Regions from separate parts of the Ruminococcus sp. J1101004sp1_RTP21198st1_B9_RTP21198_201120 genome, predicted to be linked through region 1. Evidence: predicted binding sites of a transcription regulator. Region 1 holds the regulator's gene; each other region holds the start of a gene.
What was found. The regulator HrcA, encoded in region 1, represses chaperone genes, less so after heat shock. The targets are predictions, from matches to a motif close to TGTTAGCACTCNNNNNNNNNGAGTGCTAACA.
Positions count from the first base shown of each region.

Region 1 (5,801 bases):
TACAGCAGAATCGAATATTTGTTCTACTCTCTGAAATGCCAGAAGCATTCCAAAACTTTAATTGACAGACATACCTATAGTGCGTTATCTTAAAAAAGAAAAGCGTTATTGTTCACGACCTGACCAGTAACACGCATCGCGATGTACAGAAATTATGCAAAATTATCAGGAGTGCCAGAAATGGAAGAAAAACAAAGAAATAAAAGATATGTGCTGCGGAAGCTTTTTTTTGCCTCTTTATATCTTAGTACGTTTACTTTTGGCGGCGGATATGTGATCGTTACTTTATTAAAGGAGAAATTTGTGGATCAATATCACTGGATCGATGAGGAAGAAATGCTGGATCTGGTGGCAATCGCACAGTCATCTCCAGGAGCGATTGCAGTAAACGGAGCAATTGTGGTGGGATACAAGCTTGGGGGAATACCGGGAATGCTGCTGTCTGTTCTGGGGGCTATTATTCCGCCAATGGTGATCCTGTCCCTGATTTCCTTGTTTTATGATGCATTCCGCTCTAATTATTACATAGCAGCTCTTTTGAAAGGCATGACTGCCGGCGTAGGTGCTGTGATCATTTCCGTGGTATACGACATGGGGAAAAACGTGGCGAAGTCAAAAGACTGGGTAAATGTGATTATTATGGTCATCAGTTTTTGTGCAAGCTATTTTCTGAAGGTGAACATTATTTATATAATACTTATTGTGGCTGTATTTGGATTTGCGCGTACATTTGTGAAGGAGGGATGGAAAAAATGATTTATCTTCAGCTCTTTTTCAGTTTCCTTCAGATCGGTGCATTAAGCTTTGGAGGCGGATATGCAGCAATGCCTCTTATACAGGAACAGGTAGTGACTATGCATGGCTGGATTTCCATGGAAACTTTTTCGGACCTTGTGACCATTGCAGAGATGACCCCTGGTCCTATTGCAGTAAATTCCGCAACCTTTGTAGGAACCAGGATTGCAGGTCCTGGGGGCGCAGTGGTGGCTACTCTTGGCTGTATTTTACCCTCCTGTATAATTGTAACCCTGCTGGCATATATTTACACGAAATATCGGAAAATGTCCCTTCTCCAGGGAACTCTTACATCCCTTCGTCCGGCGGTTGTGGCCATGATCGCCAAGGCAGGAGTTACCATTTTAGTATCATCTTTTTTTATAAATGGTGCAGTGGAACTGTTTCGGGAAAACATATGCATTCGAATGGTGGTATTCTTTACTGCCGCACTGGTGCTTTTGAGAAAATATAAAATGAATCCCATTCTGGTGATGGTTTTGTGCGGTGTGGCCAATATGGCGTTTTGCGCGGCTGTCGGAAGCTGACTGGAAAAGATATGCCAGCTGACTTTCGTATATGGTGCTGCCGCAGGTGGGCAGCACCTGTGTTTAGAAGAAAAATAAGGAGGACAACAGATTGAACATATGTGTATATGGTGCTTCAAGTGCGCTGCTTAAAAATATTTATTATGAAAAAACAGAAGAGCTTGGAAGAGCAATGGGAAAAAGAGGTCACGGTCTGGTGTTTGGCGGCGGAGCTACCGGAATGATGGGAGCAGCAGCCAGAGGCGTGGCAGCAGAAAATGGTTACATACTTGGAATTGCTCCCCGATTTTTTGACCAGCCTGGAGTTCTGTATGAGAAATGCACGGAATTTATTTTCACAGAGAATATGAGAGAGCGCAAAAAACTTCTGGAAGAAAAATCAGATGCTACGATCGTAGCACCTGGCGGAATTGGTACCTACGAGGAATTTTTTGAGATTTTTACCTTGAAAAGCCTGAAACGTATTGACCGCCCAATTGTGCTGTATAACATTGACGGATATTATGACAAGATGAAAGCATTGCTGGAGTACACAGCAGAAGAGAAATTCATGGATTTTTCCGTGCTGGATCTGGTAGTTTTTCTGGATGAGCCGGCGGCAGTTCTTGATTATCTGGAAAATTATAAAAAATAGAGGCTGCTATTCAGCAGGTACTGTTTTGCGAAACGTATAACTGTGAAGATACTGAACAGTTACAAAACGGACATGTCGCTTATGGGCGGTATTCCTATACAGGAAAGAAGATGTCAGGGGAAATTTTCTCAAGGCATCTTTTTCATTTATGCGGCAGCAAACATAAGACTGCGTTGGCAGATACCTGGTAGTATCTTTGTTACCCCCAAAGGTATTGCAGTAAGGAGAATTTAGCCGGAATGGTAAAGTATAGGGTAAAAATCATCAAAAAAGATGAAAAAAATTTGTAAAAAATATTGACAAAAGGAATACTGAGGTGTATCTTAAGAACATAGATGTTAGCACTCCTAAATAATGAGTGCTAACAAAAGGAATTCGAAGAAGCCAGACGGAAATCAGAATCAGGTTTGACCGTCTGCTTTTCAGGAAGGAGCAGATATTTCATGGATGAAGTATTAGATGAGCGCAAACGGAAAATACTGAAAGCAATCATCAAAACTTATATGGAAACAGGCGAGCCTGTAGGTTCCAGAACTATTTCCAAGTATCCGGATCTGAATGTCAGCTCTGCTACCATCCGAAATGAGATGTCCGACCTGACGGATATGGGCTACATCGTACAGCCCCACACCTCAGCCGGAAGAATTCCATCAGATAAAGGCTATCGCCTTTATGTAGATGAGCTTACCAGGGAGAAGGAAGCCGAGATCGCAGAAATCCGTGATCTGATGATTGAGAAATCAGATAAGATGGATAAGGTGCTCAAGCAGGTGGCGAAGGTTCTTGCCACGAATACCAATTATGCGGCTATGGTTGCGGTTCCCCAGTATAAGGGAAGCACCCTGAAGTTCATTCAGCTTTCACGAGTCAATGAGCGGCAGCTGATTGCCGTAGTTGTATGTGAGGGTAATGTCATTCGGAACCAGATCATTAATATTGATGAGGAGATGGATGACCAGACGATCCTGAAGCTGAATCTTCTTCTTAACACGAACCTGAACGGCGTACCCATCCAGGATATTAATCTGGGCATGATTGCCAGATTGAAAGAACAGGCGGGTAGCCACAGCGGTGTGGTTGCAGATGTGCTGGACGCAGTCGCAGCTACGATTCACGTGGACGAAGAAGATATGAAAGTATATACATCGGGAGCGACCAACATATTTAAGTATCCAGAGCTTGCAGATACATCCAGAGCCAGTGAGCTGATTTCCACTTTCGAGGATAAGCAGGAACTTGCGGATATGGTCCGTGAGGAAATGGGAGATCCGGAGAACACAGGAGTTCAGGTATACATCGGGGATGAAGTTCCGGTACGTACCATGAAAGACTGCAGTGTGGTCACAGCTACTTACGAGCTGGGAGATGGAATGCGTGGAACTATTGGAATTATCGGTCCCAAGCGAATGGATTACGAGAATGTAGTGGACAGCTTAAAGAAATTAAAAGTCCAGCTTGACGAAATGGTAAATAAGAAAACCTAGAAAGGCGGTTGAAAGCGTGTCAGAAGAAATGAATAAAGAAGCCGAAGTACAGGAAGAAGCAGTTGACATTCCGGTAACAGACGGAAGCGAAGAAGAGGCAGCAGATACAGCCCAGACAGCAGAAGAGGAGACTTCCGAAGAACCTGCACAGACAGAAGAAACTGAGCAGTCAGATCAGGAAGCAGAATCTCAGAAGGAACCGGAAACCAAGACAAAAACTTCTTTCTTCGGCAAGAAGAAAAAAGAGAAAGATAAATTTGAACAGCAGGTCGAGGAGCTTACAGACAGACTGAAGCGCAGCATGGCTGAATTCGATAACTACCGTAAAAGAACGGAGAAAGAGAAATCCAGCATGTACATCATCGGTGCCAGGGACATCGTTGAAAAAATGCTTCCGATCGTGGATAACTTCGAAAGAGGTCTTGCACAGGCACCGGAGGATGATCCATTTGCAGAAGGCATGAAGATGATCTATAAGCAGATGATGACAGCCTTTGATGAGATGGGTGTGAAGCCAATCGAAGCTGTAGGCAAGGAATTTGATCCGAATCTGCATAATGCAGTGATGCATGTGGAGGACGAATCCGTTGGCGAGAACATCGTCGTAGAGGAATTCCAGAAGGGATATACTTACAAGGATTTCGTTGTAAGACACAGTATGGTAAAAGTTGCTAATTGACAGAGAGCAGCTTGGAGAATCAAACTTCATCGACATTTTCTAAAAACAAAGTATAAATGTTACTGTTCGTGCAATGGACAGCAACCATGAATTTTTAAACAGGAGGAAAATTATCATGGGAAAAATCATTGGTATTGACTTAGGTACAACAAACAGCTGTGTAGCTGTTATGGAAGGTGGACAGCCAACCGTTATCGCAAATACAGAAGGATCCAGAACAACACCATCTGTTGTAGCATTCACAAAGACAGGTGAGCGTCTGGTAGGTGAGCCTGCAAAACGTCAGGCAGTAACAAACGCAGAGAAAACAATCTCTTCCATCAAGAGAGAGATGGGTACAGATTACCGTGTAACAATCGACGATAAGAAATATTCCCCACAGGAAATTTCTGCTATGATTCTTCAGAAACTGAAAAAAGACGCTGAAGGATACCTTGGAGAGTCTGTTACAGAAGCAGTTATCACTGTTCCGGCATATTTCAATGATGCTCAGCGTCAGGCAACCAAGGATGCTGGTAAGATTGCAGGTCTTGATGTAAAACGTATCATCAACGAGCCTACAGCAGCAGCTCTTGCATATGGTCTTGACAATGAGAAAGAGCAGAAGATCATGGTTTATGACCTTGGTGGTGGTACATTCGATGTTTCCATTATTGAGATTGGTGATGGCGTTATCGAAGTTCTGGCAACAGCTGGTAACAACCGTCTTGGTGGTGATGACTTTGACCAGAGAATTACAGACTATATGCTTTCTGAGTTCAAGAGAACAGAGGGCGTTGACTTAAGCAACGATAAGATGGCTCTTCAGAGACTGAAAGAAGCTGCTGAGAAAGCTAAGAAAGAGCTTTCTTCCGCAACAACAACCAATATCAACCTGCCATTCATCACAGCAACAGCTGAAGGACCGAAGCATTTTGATATGAACCTTACAAGAGCTAAATTTGACGAACTTACACACGATCTTGTTGAGAAAACAGCAGAGCCGGTTCGCCGTGCACTTTCTGATGCAGGTCTTACTGCTTCTGATCTTGGACAGGTGCTTCTGGTTGGTGGATCTACACGTATCCCGGCTGTACAGGATAAAGTAAGACAGTTAACTGGCAAAGAGCCAAGCAAGGCCTTGAACCCAGATGAGTGTGTTGCACTTGGTGCTTCTATCCAGGGTGGTAAGCTTTCCGGTGAGGCTGGTGCAGGTGACATCCTTCTTCTTGATGTTACTCCACTTTCCCTGTCCATCGAGACAATGGGTGGTATTGCAACACGTCTGATCGAGAGAAATACAACTATTCCGACCAAGAAGAGCCAGATTTTCTCCACAGCAGCTGATAATCAGACCGCTGTAGATATCAATGTATTACAGGGCGAGCGTCAGTTCGCGAAAGACAACAAGTCCCTTGGACAGTTCCGTCTGGATGGAATTCCACCAGCACGTCGTGGTGTTCCGCAGATTGAGGTTACATTCGATATCGATGCCAACGGTATTGTAAATGTATCTGCTAAGGATCTTGGAACAGGTAAAGAGCAGCACATTACAATCACAGCTGGTTCTAACATGTCCGAGTCTGATATTGACAAGGCTGTTAAAGAAGCTGCTGAGTTCGAAGCTCAGGATAAGAAACGTAAAGAGGCAATTGATACAAAGAACAATGCAGACTCCATGGTATTCCAGGTTGAGAATGCAC
Region 1 is NZ_JBCOMI010000019.1:42,060-47,860, forward strand. It holds gene AB5618_RS13670 (chromate transporter) at 181-756, shown strand; gene AB5618_RS13675 (chromate transporter) at 753-1,322, shown strand; gene AB5618_RS13680 (TIGR00730 family Rossman fold protein) at 1,414-1,956, shown strand; gene hrcA (heat-inducible transcriptional repressor HrcA) at 2,400-3,440, shown strand; gene grpE (nucleotide exchange factor GrpE) at 3,457-4,119, shown strand; gene dnaK (molecular chaperone DnaK) at 4,235-5,801, shown strand, end outside.

Region 2 (5,801 bases), on a different contig from region 1:
TTTTTTTCATCCATGCAAAATCTTCTTTGTACAACAGACTGTTAGATATAGCAAAAACGGCCTTTCAAAAACAGTTAACTTCTAAATCAACTGTTTTTTGAAAGGTCGTTTCATCAGATTCTTATAGCAATCCAGCAAATAATCTCATAAATAATTGTCCCAGTCGCAAATATGCACTTCGTCCGGTTTGATATTGGTCTGTCACATCACGACATTCTCCCATCGTTCTTATCAGATCATTTTTTATTTCCACAACTGCCTGACAATCTGCCATAAAACAGCCGTTTTCAAAATGGTGATATAAACTTCGATAATCCAGATTAATTGTTCCACAAGTTGCCATACAGTCATCTGCCACACTCATTTTTGCATGACAGAAACCAGGAGTCCACTCATAAACACGAACACCATGTTTAACTAATCCATGATAAAAAGAACGAGTTATATTATAAATGAATTTTTTATCAGGGATACCAGGTGTGATAATTCTTACGTCTACCCCTCGCTTAGCAGCCAGACATAACGCATGCGTCATTTCATCTGTTATGATTAGATATGGAGTCATAAACCAACAATATTTTTCAGCTTTATTTATCATACTGATATAAACTTCTTCTCCTACTTGCTCATTATCCATAGGGCTGTCTGCATAAGGTTGAACAAACCCAGTTTGCTGTGCCGCATAATCATAGTGGAAAAGGTATTTACTAAAATCAGAATCATTAGCAGCCTTATCACTTACTGCATTCCACATTTCCAAAAATGTCACCGTAAGCGACTGAACAGCATCTCCTTCTAAACGAATACCTGTATCTTTCCACTGTCCATACGGGTGTGTGTAATTAAAATATTCGTTTGCTAGATTATATCCACCTGTAAATCCGACTTTTCCATCAATAACTGTTATTTTTCTATGATCACGATTGTTCAAAAACAGATTTAAACCTGGCATAAACGGATTGAATACACGGCAATGAATTCCTATTGCCTCCATCTTTTTCACAAAATCTGTGTTAATAAAGCCTATAGAACCCATATCATCGTAGAATACTCTAACTTCCACACCTGCTTTTACTCGCTCTTCCAGAACATCTTGAATCTTATGCCATGCTTCAGCGTCTTCTATCGCATGATATTCCATAAAGATAAACTTCTGTGCTTTCTCCAAATCCTTAAGCTGTGCCTCTAATCCTTTCACTGCTTCATCAAAATACACAATATCCGTATTCTGATAGATTGGATACTGCGAATTTCTTTGTATGTAACTTGCTATATTTCCTGCTTTCGGAATTGTTTCTTTTATTTTGCTCAAACACTCCTGACTGTCTGGAAGCATTGGTAACAATTTGCTATCAATTTCTGCATATCGCTCACGCATTTTATGTGTGCCACCATTCAAACCAATCAACAAATACAGGCCTACACCCATAATTGGGAAAATTAGAATTAAGATGATCCAAGGCATTTTCATAGAGGATGTCTTATTTGATGCGTACAATCCCAAAACCAAGATCCCACTCAAAATCCTTGTAAATAAATTTATGATTTCTGCATATTCATTCAAGCGTGTTACGATAGTAATAATAAAAATCACTTCCAGAAGAATGCAGATTATGGAAAAACACAGCCGTTTTATCCCATTTTTTGTTTTTGCTTTGCCCTCTAAAGTATCTTGTTTCATATATATTACACCTTCCTACTTGCTCAGTTTTCTCCCTAAATTTCGTGGAACATACCAATTTTGTCTTTTATTCTCTGCATTTCATTATCTGCTTCAATGATAGCTCTTGCAGAATGAAGTAATTCTTCACTTATCTCATCATAGCCAGGCATTTCTTCAATTCCTTTTTTATAGCGAAGTTGATGTTCCAATGTTGCCCAGAAATCCATACCATTGGTTCGAATCTGTAATTCTACACGCATAGGTGTTTTACCCTTAGCAAAAAATACTGGTATTTCAACAATCATATGATAGCTTCGATAACCATTCGATTTTGGATTTTTTATATAATCTTTTATTTCAATAACTTTAATATCATCCTGTTGGGTAATCAAATCTGATATCATATAAATATCGTCAATAAACGCACAAACTATTCGAACGCCTGCTACATCATTGAGATATGTCTGTATATTTTCTGTTGTAAATTCATATCCCATCTTCTGCATTTTATCGTAAATACTATTGGGCTTCTTAATTCTTGTTTTTATAAAAGAAATAGGATTTCGATTGTTCTCAACTGAAAATTCATCATCCAAAACCTCAAGTTTAGTTTGTATCTCCCGAATAGCACAACGATACATCATCATTAAATTATAAAATTTTGTAGCATTATTTAAAAACTGTAGTGATTCCGGACTGTTCATCCTGAGTTTTTTTACTTCATCTTTTGTCATGGAACTTTCCTTTCTACCTCATCCCTGATTTCAAAACATTATTTATTTTGATAGTTGATTCGTTCTCCTTGAATTACTGGATAACAAATCATTTTATCACTATCCAGATTTTCTACATGCATATCTACTGCACTGATCTGGTGGTTTTCATAAGTATTGTAATAATAAATACCTTTTGTAACATTACAACACGACGTATACAATGTGATTTCATATTTTCCATCCGCTACTTCGCAACATCCTCGTTGCTGATCCACAGATCCGAGAATGTGGAAGAATTGGCTAACGCTTTCTTCCTCTGATTCACCTGAAATTGCATTTACCTTTGTAAAAGCTACACGTACAAAGCGTGAGGAAGATGAGAGATCTCCCGGAAGACCTAATCCTCCCATACCTCTACTATATGCATCAAGAGCCAAATTTTCGCAGAAAGTATTTCTGGGCTGTTTAGGAGATAAATACATATAATTATTTAGTTGAAACATCTGCTGTGGAAATGGCGGATTATTCGTAAGCACTCCTACTGGATTGTCATAAATATGCAAACCATCTGACATAGATTCTACCGTAATTGACTCATTCTCATCAGAAATGATCCAGTGTAATTGTGCTAATGGTAATTGCTCGCTGAAAGGAGTATTAACAATATTAATTCGTTCAAGAAGCTCGCGAACTTCAACTAAAGAAGAACACTGACTTAAAATCCACGGAATAAATTCAAACTGTGCAATATTTTCCACATCTGGCTTAATCGCGGCATAAACAGCATTTCCGACAAAATTCAGTCCTGCCATTGCCACTCCTTTTTCATTCATAGCATCATAATACAAAGGATAATCCTCTGCAACATGAGCCATTCCAATAATTGCATAATGATTTTTCATATCGCCAACATGGCGAAAATTAAACGCATAATTACGTGGTGTAATTACTATCTGATCACCATAAGAGAATTCATAATCGAGGGTTCGTCCAAAGTAAAAATCTTTTGTTTTATAAGTTGCTGCTGTACACATGATCGTTTATCCTCCTAAATAGATTGAAATATGTCAATGAATTTTTTTCTTGAACAATAGTATAGCACAATCTTTTATTTTGTTCCAACTTCATACATGATCATAACATGTAAACTTTAAACTATTTTCCTAGATTATTTCTCCATCAGTTTTTCAAACCAGGTATCCATAGCTAGGATGAATTGACCTACGTCTGGCAATTCTTGCAGCATTTCGTTTAGGGTTTTGTGCTTCACATATTTCTGCACATACACCCAAAAGACAACGCTACTGGCTTCTGATACAATGTCAGCTATGGTTTTGCGCATAAGCTCTTCAAATTCAGCAATTTCTTCTTTCGGAACAACATCATATGTGGTGACAGTATGGAGCCTCTCTATCTGGATGGACAGATCATCTGGATTCATAAACAAGAAACTCTTGAAGAAGGAGAAATCGGTGTCTTTTTCCTCGATGGTGATGCTTATGTAAAGAAATATCATCAATCTGATTCCGGTATCCAATTTATTTCTCTAAATAAAAAATATGCTCCTATCCAAGTCACTTCCGGCTCCACCTTAAAAACTTTTGGAAAAGTAGTTGGCTAATTTTAAAAGGCTGATGCATTAACAGTAAACTTGCAGGGCGTCTTTTTTCACCATTTTGCATGGCTTATAGCGTTCACAAAACACATTCACAAAATCTTCGCAAAAATTAGCACTCACCTCTTGACAGTGCTAATAATACGTGTTATATTACGGATAGAACAAAGGAAGAGAGATAAAAGAAAAGGTATTCCAGATGTTCGAAGAACTAGAAATGATAATACAGCAGACTGGATCGTGAAGATCTAGGGAGCTTTTGAAAGGAGATATGACTTATGTTAATGCCTAGTATTTTTGGAGAAAACTTATTTGATGATTTCTTTACACCATTCTATTATGATGACAAAGATGAGAAGAAAGCGGAAAAGAAGCTGTACGGAAGAAGAGCACAGAATCTCCTGAAGACAGATATTAAGGAAAAACCGGAAGGTTATGAACTGATTGTTGATGTTCCTGGCTTCAAGAAAGATGAAGTCAAAGTTGCATTGAAAGATGGTTACTTAACTGTCAGTGCAGCAAAAGGTCTGGATGAAGACGATGAAGATAAGAAGGGACACTACATCAGACGTGAACGTTACGCAGGAGCCTGCGAGCGAAGCTTTTATGTAGGCGAAGAAGTGACTCAGGAAGACATTAAAGGTGAATACAAACATGGTATCCTGAAACTGTTTGTTCCGAAGAAAGAAGCAAAACCAGTTTCCAATGATCCGAAATATATAACCATTGAATGATAATGATAACATCTGATTGATAAAAAGCTCGTGGTGTTGCCCGAAGATTTCGGGCAGTACCCTTTAAATATAATTGTAAGTAACAGTCGAAAGACTTGAATATAGATTTGTTTGTCATGAAAAGGAGAGATGACTTATGTTAATGCCTAGTATTTTTGGAGAAAACTTATTTGATGATGATTGGATGAATTTCCCGTTTAACGATGAGTTTTGGGGCAAGAAGAATCCGCTTTATGGTAAACATGCGCAGAACATGATGAAAACGGATATCCGTGAAACAAACGGTAGCTATGAACTGGATGTCGATCTTCCGGGATTTAAGAAAGACGAGATTCAGGTACAGCTGAAAGATGGTTATCTGGTACTTTCTGCTGCAAAGGGACTGGATAAAGATGAAAAAGATAAAGAAGGTAATTATATCAGGCGTGAACGCTATGCGGGCAGCATGTGCCGAAGCTTTTATGTAGGCGATGCAGTAAGCGAAGAAGACATTCATGCAAAATATGAAGATGGTATTCTGAAACTGTCCGTGCCAAAGAAAGCACCTGAGAAAATAGAAAAAGATGGTTATATTGCCATTGAAGGTTAAGGAAATCTCCTTATAGTCGGGCTGTCGCATCAATGATTAGGAAATCATAGGTGCGGCAGCATCTTTTTGCCGTTTTTAAGGCGAAATATTCTCTCCTTTCATTCTGTTTCTACAAGAAGGCGAACTTTAATAAACCTTTTCTGGAAAAAGGTTCGTTTTCAGGATTTACTTTTGACCTGTCAAAATCAGGCGGTTTGTTTGAGTGGAAATAAATGCCGCCCTGTCCTTCCTGCCTGAATCTTATGATGAAGCTTGTTTATGTTATACCCGATCGCCAGCAAGATACTCTGGGCGGTTACATTTGCTTTCCTTCGATATAAATATCGCCTGAATTCCATATACAAAAGTTCTTTTAATTCTATTACTATCTGTTCGTTCTCCATTTTCACCTAATCTCTTTCTTCCCAGTAATCATAAGCATCGTCATACCCCTCATCGTAATCTCCATCCCCAAATTCTTCTGCGAAATCATCTGCATTATCAT
Region 2 is NZ_JBCOMI010000009.1:43,363-49,163, forward strand. It holds gene cls (cardiolipin synthase) at 122-1,681, opposite strand; gene AB5618_RS07685 (GTP pyrophosphokinase family protein) at 1,717-2,397, opposite strand; gene bsh (choloylglycine hydrolase) at 2,436-3,413, opposite strand; gene AB5618_RS07695 (hypothetical protein) at 3,548-3,820, opposite strand; gene AB5618_RS07700 (S24 family peptidase) at 3,779-4,000, shown strand; gene AB5618_RS07705 (Hsp20/alpha crystallin family protein) at 4,273-4,728, shown strand; gene AB5618_RS07710 (Hsp20/alpha crystallin family protein) at 4,865-5,317, shown strand.
Region 2: the regulator HrcA is predicted to act here: its motif matches at 4,105-4,135, upstream of AB5618_RS07705 (Hsp20/alpha crystallin family protein).

Region 3 (5,801 bases), on a different contig from region 1:
TATGCCCTTCCGGGAGCTGTGACAGAGGAACTGAGCAGAGGCTGCAACAAGCTGATTTTCGATGGTGCAGGAATCGCTTACAGCCCGGAAATCATGCTTATGGAATGGGGAATCGAGGCAAAAAACAGACCTCAAAATGTGGAAAAAAAGAAGTTGGGGCTTGCGCCGGATTTGGATTTGGTGTATAGTGGTCTCGATTTACGACCTGAAAATCTGGATAATTTAATACGAAAAACCGGTTTTTCAGCATCAAAAGTCTGTGCTCTTCTGACAGAACTTCAGCTAATGGGGCTTGTGGGAGAGACAGGCAGACAATACTACAGAATATCAGGGGGATAATTTGTAGTGTATGTAGACTGAATACAAAGTAGGAGAGGTAGTATGGCTAAATATCTGGTGATAGTTGAGTCACCTGCAAAAGTAAAGACAATAAAGAAATTTCTTGGGGCAAATTATGAGGTAGAGGCATCTAACGGACATGTCCGTGATTTTCCCAAGAGTCAGTTTGGAATAGATGTGGAGAATGATTTCGAGCCGAAATATATAACCATCCGTGGTAAGGGGGAATTGCTTGCCAAACTTCGCAAGGCAGCCAAAAAAGCTGATAAGATTTATCTTGCCACTGACCCTGACCGTGAAGGAGAAGCAATTTCCTGGCACTTGATGCAGGCTCTGAAAGAAGATCCGGATAAAATGCACCGAATCACTTTCAATGAGATCACAAAGACTGCTGTAAAGGATTCCCTGAAGCATGCACGCGGTCTGAATATGAATCTTGTAGATGCACAGCAGGCGAGAAGAATGCTGGACCGTATGGTGGGTTATACCATCAGTCCGCTTCTCTGGGCGAAAGTAAAGAGAGGCTTAAGTGCCGGCCGTGTGCAGTCTGTTGCACTTCGCATCATCTGTGACAGGGAGGAGGAGATTAATTCTTTTATCCCGGAAGAATACTGGAGCCTGAATGGTGAATTCCTTGTGGATGGCGAGAAAAAGCCTCTGGAGGCTAAATTTTACGGAACAGACAAGAAGATGGATATCCACAATAAAGCTGAGATGGATGAGATTCTTAAGGTTCTTGAGAACGAAGAATTTGAGATCTCTGAGGTGAAAAAAGGCGAGAGAATCAAGAATGCTCCGCTTCCTTTTACTACCAGTACCCTGCAGCAGGAGGCATCCAAAACACTGAATTTTTCTACCCAGAAGACTATGCGTCTGGCACAGCAGCTTTATGAGGGTGTTGATATCAAGGGCAACGGTACTGTAGGTGTGATCACATACCTTCGTACTGATTCTGTACGTATTTCTGACGAGGCAGATGCGGCAGCAAGAAGCTACATCAGCAGCCAGTATGGAGAAGAATATGTGTCAGAAACAGCCAAGACAGTGAAGAAGGGACAGAAGATCCAGGATGCTCATGAGGCTATCCGCCCAACTGATATCAGCCGTACACCTGTACAGATAAAAGAATCCCTTACACGAGATCAGTTCCGTTTGTATCAGCTGATCTGGAAGCGTTTTGCGGCCAGCCGTATGGCTCCTGCGAAGTATGAGACTACCTCTGTAAAAGTGGCTGGTGGAGACTATACGTTCACTGTGTCCGCTTCCAAGGTGGCATTTGACGGCTTCCTTTCGGTATATATGCAGGAAGAGGATATGAAGAAGGGAAATGTGTTAAGCCAAAGCCTGAGTAAAGGCATGAAGCTGAAACTGAAAGAGTTAAAGCCGGAACAGCATTTTACCCAGCCGCCGGCACATTATACAGAGGCTTCCCTGGTAAAGACCATGGAGGAGCTTGGAATCGGCCGTCCGAGTACTTATGCGCCGACCATCACCACCATTATCAGCCGCCGCTATGTTTCCAAGGAGCAGCGTAACCTTTATGTGACAGAGCTGGGCGAGGTGGTAAACAGTATTATGAAGCAGGCGTTCCCAAGCATTGTGGACGTGAATTTCACGGCTACCATGGAGGGACTTCTGGACTGTGTGGAGAATGGTACTGTACAGTGGAAGACAGTAGTCCGGAACTTCTATCCGGATTTGAAACATGATGTGGATGCTGCCCAGGAAGAGCTGGAGAAAGTAGACATCCATGATGAAGAGACCGATGTGATCTGTGATAACTGCGGTCGTCATATGGTGATTAAATATGGTCCTCACGGACGTTTCCTTGCATGCCCGGGATTTCCGGAATGCCGCAATACCAAGCCTTATTATGAAAAGATTGGTGTAGCCTGCCCGAAGTGTGGTAAGGAAGTGGTGCTTAAGAAGACGAAGAAAGGCCGTAAGTATTACGGCTGTGAAGATAATCCGGAATGTGACTTTATGTCATGGCAGAAGCCATCGGATAAGAAATGTCCGGTGTGCGGAAGCTACATGGTGGAAAAAGGAAATAAACTGGTGTGCAGCCAGGAAACCTGCGGCTATGTAGAAACCAGGCCGAAGGATGAAAAAGAAAATTAAGGTTGCTGTGAAGCTCGCGAACAGTAACAAATTAAGAAGTTTTCGGGAAAGATCCCCTGCAAGGCAGATGTATTATGTTTTGCAGGGGATTTTTTGAATAAAAGCTCTATTACTTCCATTGTTTGATGAATAGTTTCAAAAACGTGATATTTTCAGAAAAGCTAAACAAAATTGAAAAATAGTAAAAAATAGCTTGTAAATAGTTTGAAAAACGTGTAGAATTAGAATAACAGGTAAAGCCAGAGCATGACTGAAAAGGCTTTCTGCAAAATCTCCTGCAAAGTGGAGCATACAGATTGCGGGAATGATTTTTTTACAGGCTCTCATGTAACAAAAGCGAAGGGAGGACAAAATGAGCGTTCAGTTACTTGATAAAACAAGAAAAATCAATAAACTTCTCCATAACAGCAGTTCCAGTAAGGTGGTTTTTAATGATATCTGCCAGGTTCTGATGGATACTTTAAGTTCTAATATCCTGGTTCTCAGCAAGAAAGGCAAGGTGCTTGGTGTAAGCTTTTGCCCGGGAGTTGAGGAAATCCAGGAGCTGATAGCTGATGAGGTGGGCGGTCATGTTGACCCTCTGCTGAATGAGCGTTTTTTAGGGGTATTATCTACCAAAGAGAACGTGAATCTTCAGACACTTGGCTTTGAGCATGTTTCCAGCAGCTATCAGGGAATCATCAATCCTATTGATATTGCAGGAGAACGTCTTGGAACGGTGTTTATGTACCGCAAGGATCGTCCATATGATATTGAGGATATTATTGTCAGTGAATACGGCACCACAGTTGTAGGTCTTGAGATGATGCGGGCTGTACATGAAGAGAATGCCGAGGAAGACCGAAAGAAACAGGTTGTGAAATCTGCTTTTAACACACTTTCTTTCTCTGAACTGGAAGCTATCATCCACATTTTTGATGAGCTTGACGGAGATGAGGGAATTCTTGTTGCCAGCAAGATTGCAGACAGAGTAGGTATTACCAGATCAGTAATCGTAAATGCACTCCGCAAGTTCGAGAGCGCAGGCGTTATTGAGTCCCGGTCATCCGGTATGAAGGGAACCTATATCAAGGTTCTCAATGAAGTGATCTTTGATGAATTAGAAGAGATCAAGGCCCAGAGAAATAAAAAGGCCTGAATGAATTCAATAAATAATAAACAAGTGTATAGAAGAACTGTTTTCCTTCGAACGTGTTTGAAAAAGGCCTTCTGCAAATTGTGAAGTTGCAGATTGCAGGAACGCTTTTTCAAACACGCTCTGGAGGGCAGTTCTTTTTTGTGTATAACAGGAAACTTCGTTGGAATTCATGATTTCACAAAAAAACTTTACCAGGCAGTCTTCAGAAGCTTCGAAATAGAAAAAAAATCAGAAAATTTTTAAAGTGAGAAAACAAGAGAAAAAAAGAGCATAAAAGAGAATAAAAAAGAATATACTTAAAAATGCAACTATGAAAAGAGTTGCACAAATAACGATAATTCAATAATATAATGGACAGTGATTAGCACTCGGCAATAATGAGTGCTAGCAAGGAAAAGAAAAGCAATTCTAAAGGAGGACATAGATCATGAAATTAGTTCCATTAGGCGACAGAGTTGTATTAAAACAGTTAGAAGCAGAAGAGACAACAAAATCCGGTATCGTTCTTCCAGGACAGGCACAGGAGAAACCACAGCAGGCAGAAGTAATCGCAGTAGGACCTGGCGGAGTTGTTGACGGCAAAGAAGTGAAAATGGAAGTTACTGTAGGCGACAAGGTTATCTATTCCAAATATTCAGGAACAGAGGTTAAGCTTGACGGTGAAGAGTATATCATTGTAAAACAGAGCGATATTCTTGCAATTGTGAAATAAGACATAACCTTATAAATAACTTGAAATCAGGAGGATGATTCATTATGGCAAAAGAGATTAAATATGGCGCAGAAGCCAGAACAGCATTAGAGGCTGGTGTAAATAAACTTGCTGATACCGTAAGAGTAACACTTGGACCGAAAGGAAGAAACGTAGTACTTGATAAACAGTTCGGTGCTCCGCTTATCACAAACGATGGTGTTACAATCGCAAAAGAGATCGAGCTTGAGGATGCTTTCGAGAACATGGGTGCTCAGCTGATTAAGGAAGTTGCATCCAAGACAAACGATGTAGCTGGTGACGGTACTACAACTGCTACTGTACTTGCTCAGGCAATGGTTCACGAAGGAATGAAGAACCTGGCAGCAGGTGCTAACCCGATCGTTATGAGACGCGGTATGAAGAAAGCTACAGATACTGCTGTAGAAGCAATCAAGAACATGAGCCAGAAAGTAAGCGGAAAGAAACAGATCGCAAACGTTGCATCTATTTCCGCCGGAGATAAAGAAGTCGGAGAGCTTGTTGCAAATGCAATGGAAAAAGTTTCCAACGACGGTGTTATTACTGTAGAAGAGTCCAAGACCATGCACACAGAGCTTGACCTTGTAGAAGGTATGCAGTTTGACCGTGGATATATTTCCGCATACATGTCCACTGATATGGAGAAGATGGAAGCAAACCTTGAGGATCCATATATTCTGATCACAGACAAGAAAATCTCCAACATTCAGGAAGTTCTTCCGCTGCTGGAGCAGATCGTACAGGCTGGAGCAAAACTTCTTATCATTGCTGAGGATGTTGAGGGTGAGGCTCTTACCACTCTGATCGTAAACAAATTAAGAGGAACCTTCCAGGTAGTAGCTGTAAAAGCTCCTGGCTATGGTGACAGAAGAAAAGAAATGCTTCAGGATATTGCAATCCTCACAGGTGGTACTGTAATTTCTGATGAGGTTGGTCTTGAACTGAAAGATGCTACAATGGCTCAGTTAGGACGTGCAAAATCTGTTAAAGTTGCAAAAGAGAATACTGTTATTGTCGATGGTATGGGAGATAAAGAAGCAATTGCCAATCGTGTTGCCCAGATCCGTGCTCAGATTGAGGAGACAAAATCTGATTTCGACAGAGAGAAGCTTCAGGAAAGACTTGCAAAACTTGCTGGTGGTGTAGCAGTGGTTCGTGTTGGTGCAGCTACTGAGACTGAGATGAAAGAAGCAAAACTTCGTATGGAAGATGCTCTTGCAGCTACCAGAGCAGCTGTTGAAGAAGGAATCATTGCAGGAGGCGGTTCTGCATATATCCACGCTTCCAAAGAGGTTGCAAAACTTGCGGCAGATCTTGAGGGAGATGAGAAGACTGGTGCAAACATCATCTTGAAAGCACTGGAAGCTCCGCTGTTCCGTATTGCTGCTAATGCAGGTCTTGAAGGTGCAGTTATCATCAACAAAGTAAGAGAGTCTGAGCCAGGTGTTGGTTTTGATGCTCTGAACGAGA
Region 3 is NZ_JBCOMI010000015.1:70,446-76,246, reverse strand. It holds gene dprA (DNA-processing protein DprA) at 1-339, shown strand, start outside; gene topA (type I DNA topoisomerase) at 382-2,460, shown strand; gene AB5618_RS11855 (DUF6783 domain-containing protein) at 2,711-2,791, shown strand; gene codY (GTP-sensing pleiotropic transcriptional regulator CodY) at 2,813-3,598, shown strand; gene groES (co-chaperone GroES) at 4,026-4,310, shown strand; gene groL (chaperonin GroEL) at 4,355-5,801, shown strand, end outside.
Region 3: the regulator HrcA is predicted to act here: its motif matches at 3,958-3,988, upstream of groES (co-chaperone GroES).

Region 4 (5,801 bases), on a different contig from region 1:
GGCTATCTGGAAGTTCCTGAGAATGGACAGGCTGAGGATGCAAATCAGGGAGCTTCAGCTGAATCCCCTGCCCAGCAGGAACCTGTGTATACAGCAGAAATTGTTGCAGAAAATACTGCAGAAGATGGTACTGCAGTACTTGATTTTGGAACCGTAAATGCAGGCTTCACACAGGAAAATGCAAACTCTTCCATGACTAAGAATGTAACTGTTAAGAATACTGGCAACAGCACTCTTAATTTCAAAGAAATCAGTCCGGAACATTTTATGGTAAAGGATCTGGGTTCTCTTGCGGCTGGAGAATCAGTTGATGCATGGGTTATGCCAAGAGAAGGTACAGCTGTTGGAGAATACAGTGATACGATCACTTATGAAACAGAGGAAGGTGTAAAGGTTTCCTTTATTGCAAAGCTTACAGTAGCTGAGCAGAAGCAGGATGATACGAATACAGATCAGCAGCCAGCAGAGAAACCAGCTACACCGGAAACCACCCCGGAAGTGACACCAGAGGTAACTCCAGAAGTGACACCAGAAGTCACCCCAGAAGTGACACCAGAAGTCACCCCAGAGGTAACTCCAGAAGTGACACCAGAAGTCACCCCAGAGGTAACTCCGGAAGTAACACCAGAAGTCACCCCGGAAATGACTCCGGAGATTACTCCAGCTCCTTCATTTACTACCGACATTTCCGAAGTGAAATTCGACAGTAAAGAAGCTGGTTACAAAGAAGCACCGGCTGCAGTTACAATCAATGTATCCAATACTGGAAATGTGAAATTAACCGGTATTGCTGTAAGTGTAAGCGGAAACGAATTTACAGTAAGTGCTCCGTCTGCTTCAGAATTAGAGGCAAATGCAAACCAGTCTGTATCTTTTACTGTTGCACCGGCAGTTGGATTGGCAGCAGGAACCTATACACAGACTGTTTCCATTAAGACAGATCAGACAGATTACCTGAATATTCCAGTAAGCTTTACAGTAACAGAAGCTGCTGCCAAGCTTACAGCTGTAGGCAAAGTATCTGATATCAGTCTGGCAAACGGGGTTGAGAAGTCAGCAGCTGGACTGCAGCTTCCATCTACTGTTAAGATTACTACAAACAAGGGCGATATGAATGCCTCTGTAAAATGGGATGTAAAGGGCAGTGCATATAATCAGAACAGTACAGAAGCACAGAAGTTCTCTGTGAAAGGTACTGTTGCTCTTCCAGACGGTGTTACAAATCCGGATAACCTGAGCCTTGTAGTATCTGTTAATGTCACTGCAAGCCGTGGATCGATTGTATCTGATGCAGGGAATAACAGTATCACAGGAATCAGCTCCGATGGAAACTATACTACAGAGACCAAGATTACTTTCACTGCAGTTGGCGCAGGTATGGATATTGAAAATCCGATTAAGGGAGATGTAAGATATCAGCCGCTGAACTGGGAGGTCCTTGAGGCAAGAAGCTGGGACGGCGCACCATATTCTGCAACTTTCCGCATGGGCAAGAATGGAAATTATACTTTGACTGTCACATATAATCAGCAGCAGTTTGATGGAAGCAACTGGGTAAACACTGGAACACAGGATACCAAGCAGGTTAATTTCACTGTAAATGCTGCACCGAATCAGACTCTGACACCGGCTGCAGACAAAACAGATGCAAATCAGAAGAATGCAGTAAAGACCGGGGATAATACTCCAATCCTCCCATTTGTAATTATTCTGATCGTTGCGATTGTCTTAATTGCAGGAATTCTTGTTTACCGCAATAAGAAAAAATAATAGTGGATTCTCAAATAAACAGTAATTGTGAATGAGAGCAGAACGAATGAGGGAGACCAGAAATGGTCTCCCTTCTTTTAATAATAATTACTAGGTTACTGTTCACTCCGTGACCAGTAACACGCTTCGCGATGCACAGAAATCATGCATTCGCATGATTTCGCGCTGAGATTCTCGGGTTTTCTGTGAACTTTGTTCACAAAAAACACCTCGCGGAATGTTACCAGTGAACAGCAATATTACTAGCACTCAATTAAAATGAGTGCTAAATTTTCCTTGACTTTTAGTCAGTTTGGTATTACTATAGTTTGTATAATTAAGAAGACAAAGGAGAGTGAGCTGCATGGCTGAGAAGCATGGTAGTTTATCAATTAACAGTGAAAATATTTTTCCAATTATAAAGAAATGGTTATATTCTGATCACGACATTTTTGCAAGAGAGTTAATCTCCAATGGTTGTGATGCAATTACGAAGCTTAAGAAACTTGATGTTATGGGTGAATACACACTTCCGGATGATTACAAAGCTGAAGTACAAGTTATTGTGAATCCGGAAGAGAAGACTTTGAAGTTTATTGATACAGGTCTTGGTATGACGGCCGATGAAGTGGAAGAGTATATTACACAGATTGCTTTTTCAGGAGCTACTGAGTTTCTTTCCAAATATAAAGATAAGACCACGGATGATCAGATCATCGGTCATTTTGGACTTGGCTTTTATTCAGCATTTATGGTAGCAGATGAAGTTCATATTGATACTCTTTCTTATAAAGAGGGCGCTGCTCCAGTACATTGGACCTGTGATGGTGGTACAGAGTATGATATGCAGGAAGGCAATAAGACTACAGTTGGTACTGAAATTACTCTGTTTTTAAATGATGAGAGTACAGAATTTTCCAACGAATATCGTATGAGAGAGATTATTGAGAAATATTGTTCTTTCATGCCGGTAAATATCTATCTGTCTAAGGAAAATGCACCGCAGGAGTATGAGACCATTGATGAGGCTGAGCTTCGTGATGATGATGTAATTGTAGAGCGTATCCACGAGGAGGCCAAGACTGAGGAGAAAGAGAACGACAAAGGTGAGAAAGAAGTCGTAGAAGTATCTCCTGCGAAAGATAAAGTAAAAATCAACAAACGTCCGGTATCTTTAAGTGATCCGGAGCCATTGTGGATGAAACATCCAAACAGTTGTACAGATGAGGAATATAAAGAGTTTTACCGTAAAGTCTTTATGGATTATAAGGAGCCTTTGTTCTGGATTCATTTGAACATGGACTATCCGTTTAACCTGAAAGGTATTCTGTACTTCCCGAAGATCAATACAGAATATGATTCCATTGAAGGTACGATCAAACTGTACAATAACCAGGTATTTATCGCAGATAACATCAAGGAAGTAATTCCAGAATTTCTGCTTCTTCTGAAAGGTGTAATTGATTGTCCGGATCTTCCACTGAATGTATCCAGATCCGCACTGCAGAACGATGGCTTCGTGAAGAAGATTTCCGAGTATATTACAAAGAAAGTAGCGGACAAGCTTACCGGAATGTGTAAAACAGACCGTGAGTCCTACGAGAAATACTGGGATGATATCAGTCCATTTATCAAATATGGCTGCATTAAGGACAGTAAGTTCTCAGATAAGATGAATGATTATATCCTCTTCAAGAACATTGATGGCAAATATCTGACTCTGAAAGATTGCATCGAAGAGAACAGGAAACCAGAAGCTGAGACTAAGACAGAAGAGACTGTTGAATCCACAGAAGAGAAGAAAGAGGACGGCGCGAAAGACGAGAAAGAGCCTGAGAAGACTACTATCTTCTATGTAACAGATGAGGTTCAGCAGAGTCAGTATATTAACATGTTCCGTGAGGCAAAGAAGGATGCTGTTATTCTGAAACACAATATTGACAGCGCTTTTATTTCCCATCTGGAGCAGAAGGATCAGACTATCCAGTTTAAGAGAATTGATGCAGATCTTACAGAAGAACTGCGTGGAGCGGAAGCTGCTGACGAGGAAACTTCTAAGACTCTTACAGAAGTATTCAGAGGAGCATTGAAGAATGACAAACTGGAAGTGAAGGTTGAGAATCTGAAAAATGAAAAAGTTGCTGCTATGATGACCCTTTCTGAAGAAAGCCGCCGTATGCAGGATATGATGAAGATGTACAATATGTACGGCATGGATCCATCTATGTTTGGCGGTCAGGAAACTCTGGTTCTGAATGCGAAACATCCGCTGGTTCAGTTTGTAGCAGATAACAAGGATTCTGAGAAGACCCCGGTTATTTGCGAGGAACTGTATGATCTTGCCATGCTGAGCCATAAACAGCTTTCACCGGAAGAGATGACCAGATTTGTTCAGAGAAGCAATGAAATTCTGCTTATGCTGACAAAATAAGTTATGACAAAATGGGACAGACGTTTAAATGAGTATTGCATTTAGGACGCCTGTCCTTTTTATATGAAAAAATTGGAAAAGTTTATCCTGTTATTCTGTTTTTTCTATAGATTTTATCTCGAAATTCCTAAAAAATATTACAATTCTCTTAATTTTTGTCTCGAAATGCTAAAAAAGGCAAATTTAACTCGTATTATATGTAGAGGCAAATCAAGGGCTGACTGCAGATGCAGAATCAGAAGTATAACTTATTGTGGGAGGGACAAAAATGAGAGAGGTATACGGCACGATACGCAAACTTGGTGCGACATCGAAATATAAAGGATATTATTTTGTGGCGGAAGCCATACGCATGACAATGGAATTTCAGGAAAGACCAATGAAGATCACGAAAGATATTTATCCAAGGCTTGCAAAGAAATTTAAATCCAAGCCATCTAATATTGAGCATGATATTCGTACAATTGTAAATGTATGTTGGGAAAATCATCGGGAAAGATTGGAAGAGATTGCCGGATATCCTCTGGAATACAGACCTACCAACAGTGAATTTGTAGATATGATCGCCTTTTATCTGGGAGATGAAAAAGAAAGCAAGGTTCCAGACGTGGAATGCCAGAATAGTTCTATTGGAAAAATAATGGAGAACCTATTCTGACAGGATCAAACTTCTTCTACGGATAATCCGTTGCGATGAAAAAAATCCATCACATATTGCTCCCAAAGGTGGTCCAGTTCTTTACCGGGAAGAAAGGTTTTCATAGATGTGCCGGTAATACAAAGCAAGGTCTTATTCTTATATTGGAGATTCAGATACAGACCTGTTATCATTTCGGGAGAAATTGAAAATGCAGAATTCTGCAATAATGCAGCGGTCTTGTTCGGAGAAAACTGAAGCACGATTTTGAAAGAAAGAGGCGCTTTTTTTCCACGGATAACAGAATAACAAAATGGTTTTACTTCTTTCCAGAGAGAGAACGTACGGTGGCTGGAAGCTAAAAATTCCTGCTCGTCATTATCGAAAAAATCAGTTTGGAGTTTGCCGTCAATGGAAAAAACATTGCTGGTAATAATCTCCGCCTGGTTCAGCCAAAAGAGATCGAAGGTATCTCCAAGAAAAAGCTTATTGGTAAAATTTTTCTGGTCAGTGATTTTTAAAGCGAGCATAGGGACCTCCTTTCTAAAGGGCATGTCGCCTGTCGACGACATCAATACATGAAAATCAGTTGTCAATAGTGTTATTTATTATTCACGGGTTTTCTGTGAACTTTGTTCACAAAAAACACCTCGCGGAATGTTACCAGTGAACAGTAACATTATAAAGCAATTTTGGGGGAAATGGAAGAAAAAACTCTTTTCAAACACATAGTAATGTGTTAATATAGATGTGGTATTTAAAACTACATATTACGGAAAAGAGGACGATATAATTGAGTTATAAAATTGTGATAGATAGCTGTGGAGAACTTCTGGAGCAGTGGAAACAGGATGAAAGATTTGCTTCCGTACCGCTTACACTGACTGTTGGAAGTGAGAATATAATAGATGACGAGACATTTAACCAGGCAGATTTTTTACAGAAAGTTGCTGCCTGCCCGGAATGTCCGAAATCAGCCTGCCC
Region 4 is NZ_JBCOMI010000015.1:22,266-28,066, reverse strand. It holds gene AB5618_RS11625 (hypothetical protein) at 1-1,770, shown strand, start outside; gene htpG (molecular chaperone HtpG) at 2,114-4,180, shown strand; gene AB5618_RS11615 (sporulation initiation factor Spo0A C-terminal domain-containing protein) at 4,449-4,838, shown strand; gene AB5618_RS11610 (DUF5721 family protein) at 4,844-5,347, opposite strand; gene AB5618_RS11605 (DegV family protein) at 5,611-5,801, shown strand, end outside.
Region 4: the regulator HrcA is predicted to act here: its motif matches at 2,011-2,041, upstream of htpG (molecular chaperone HtpG).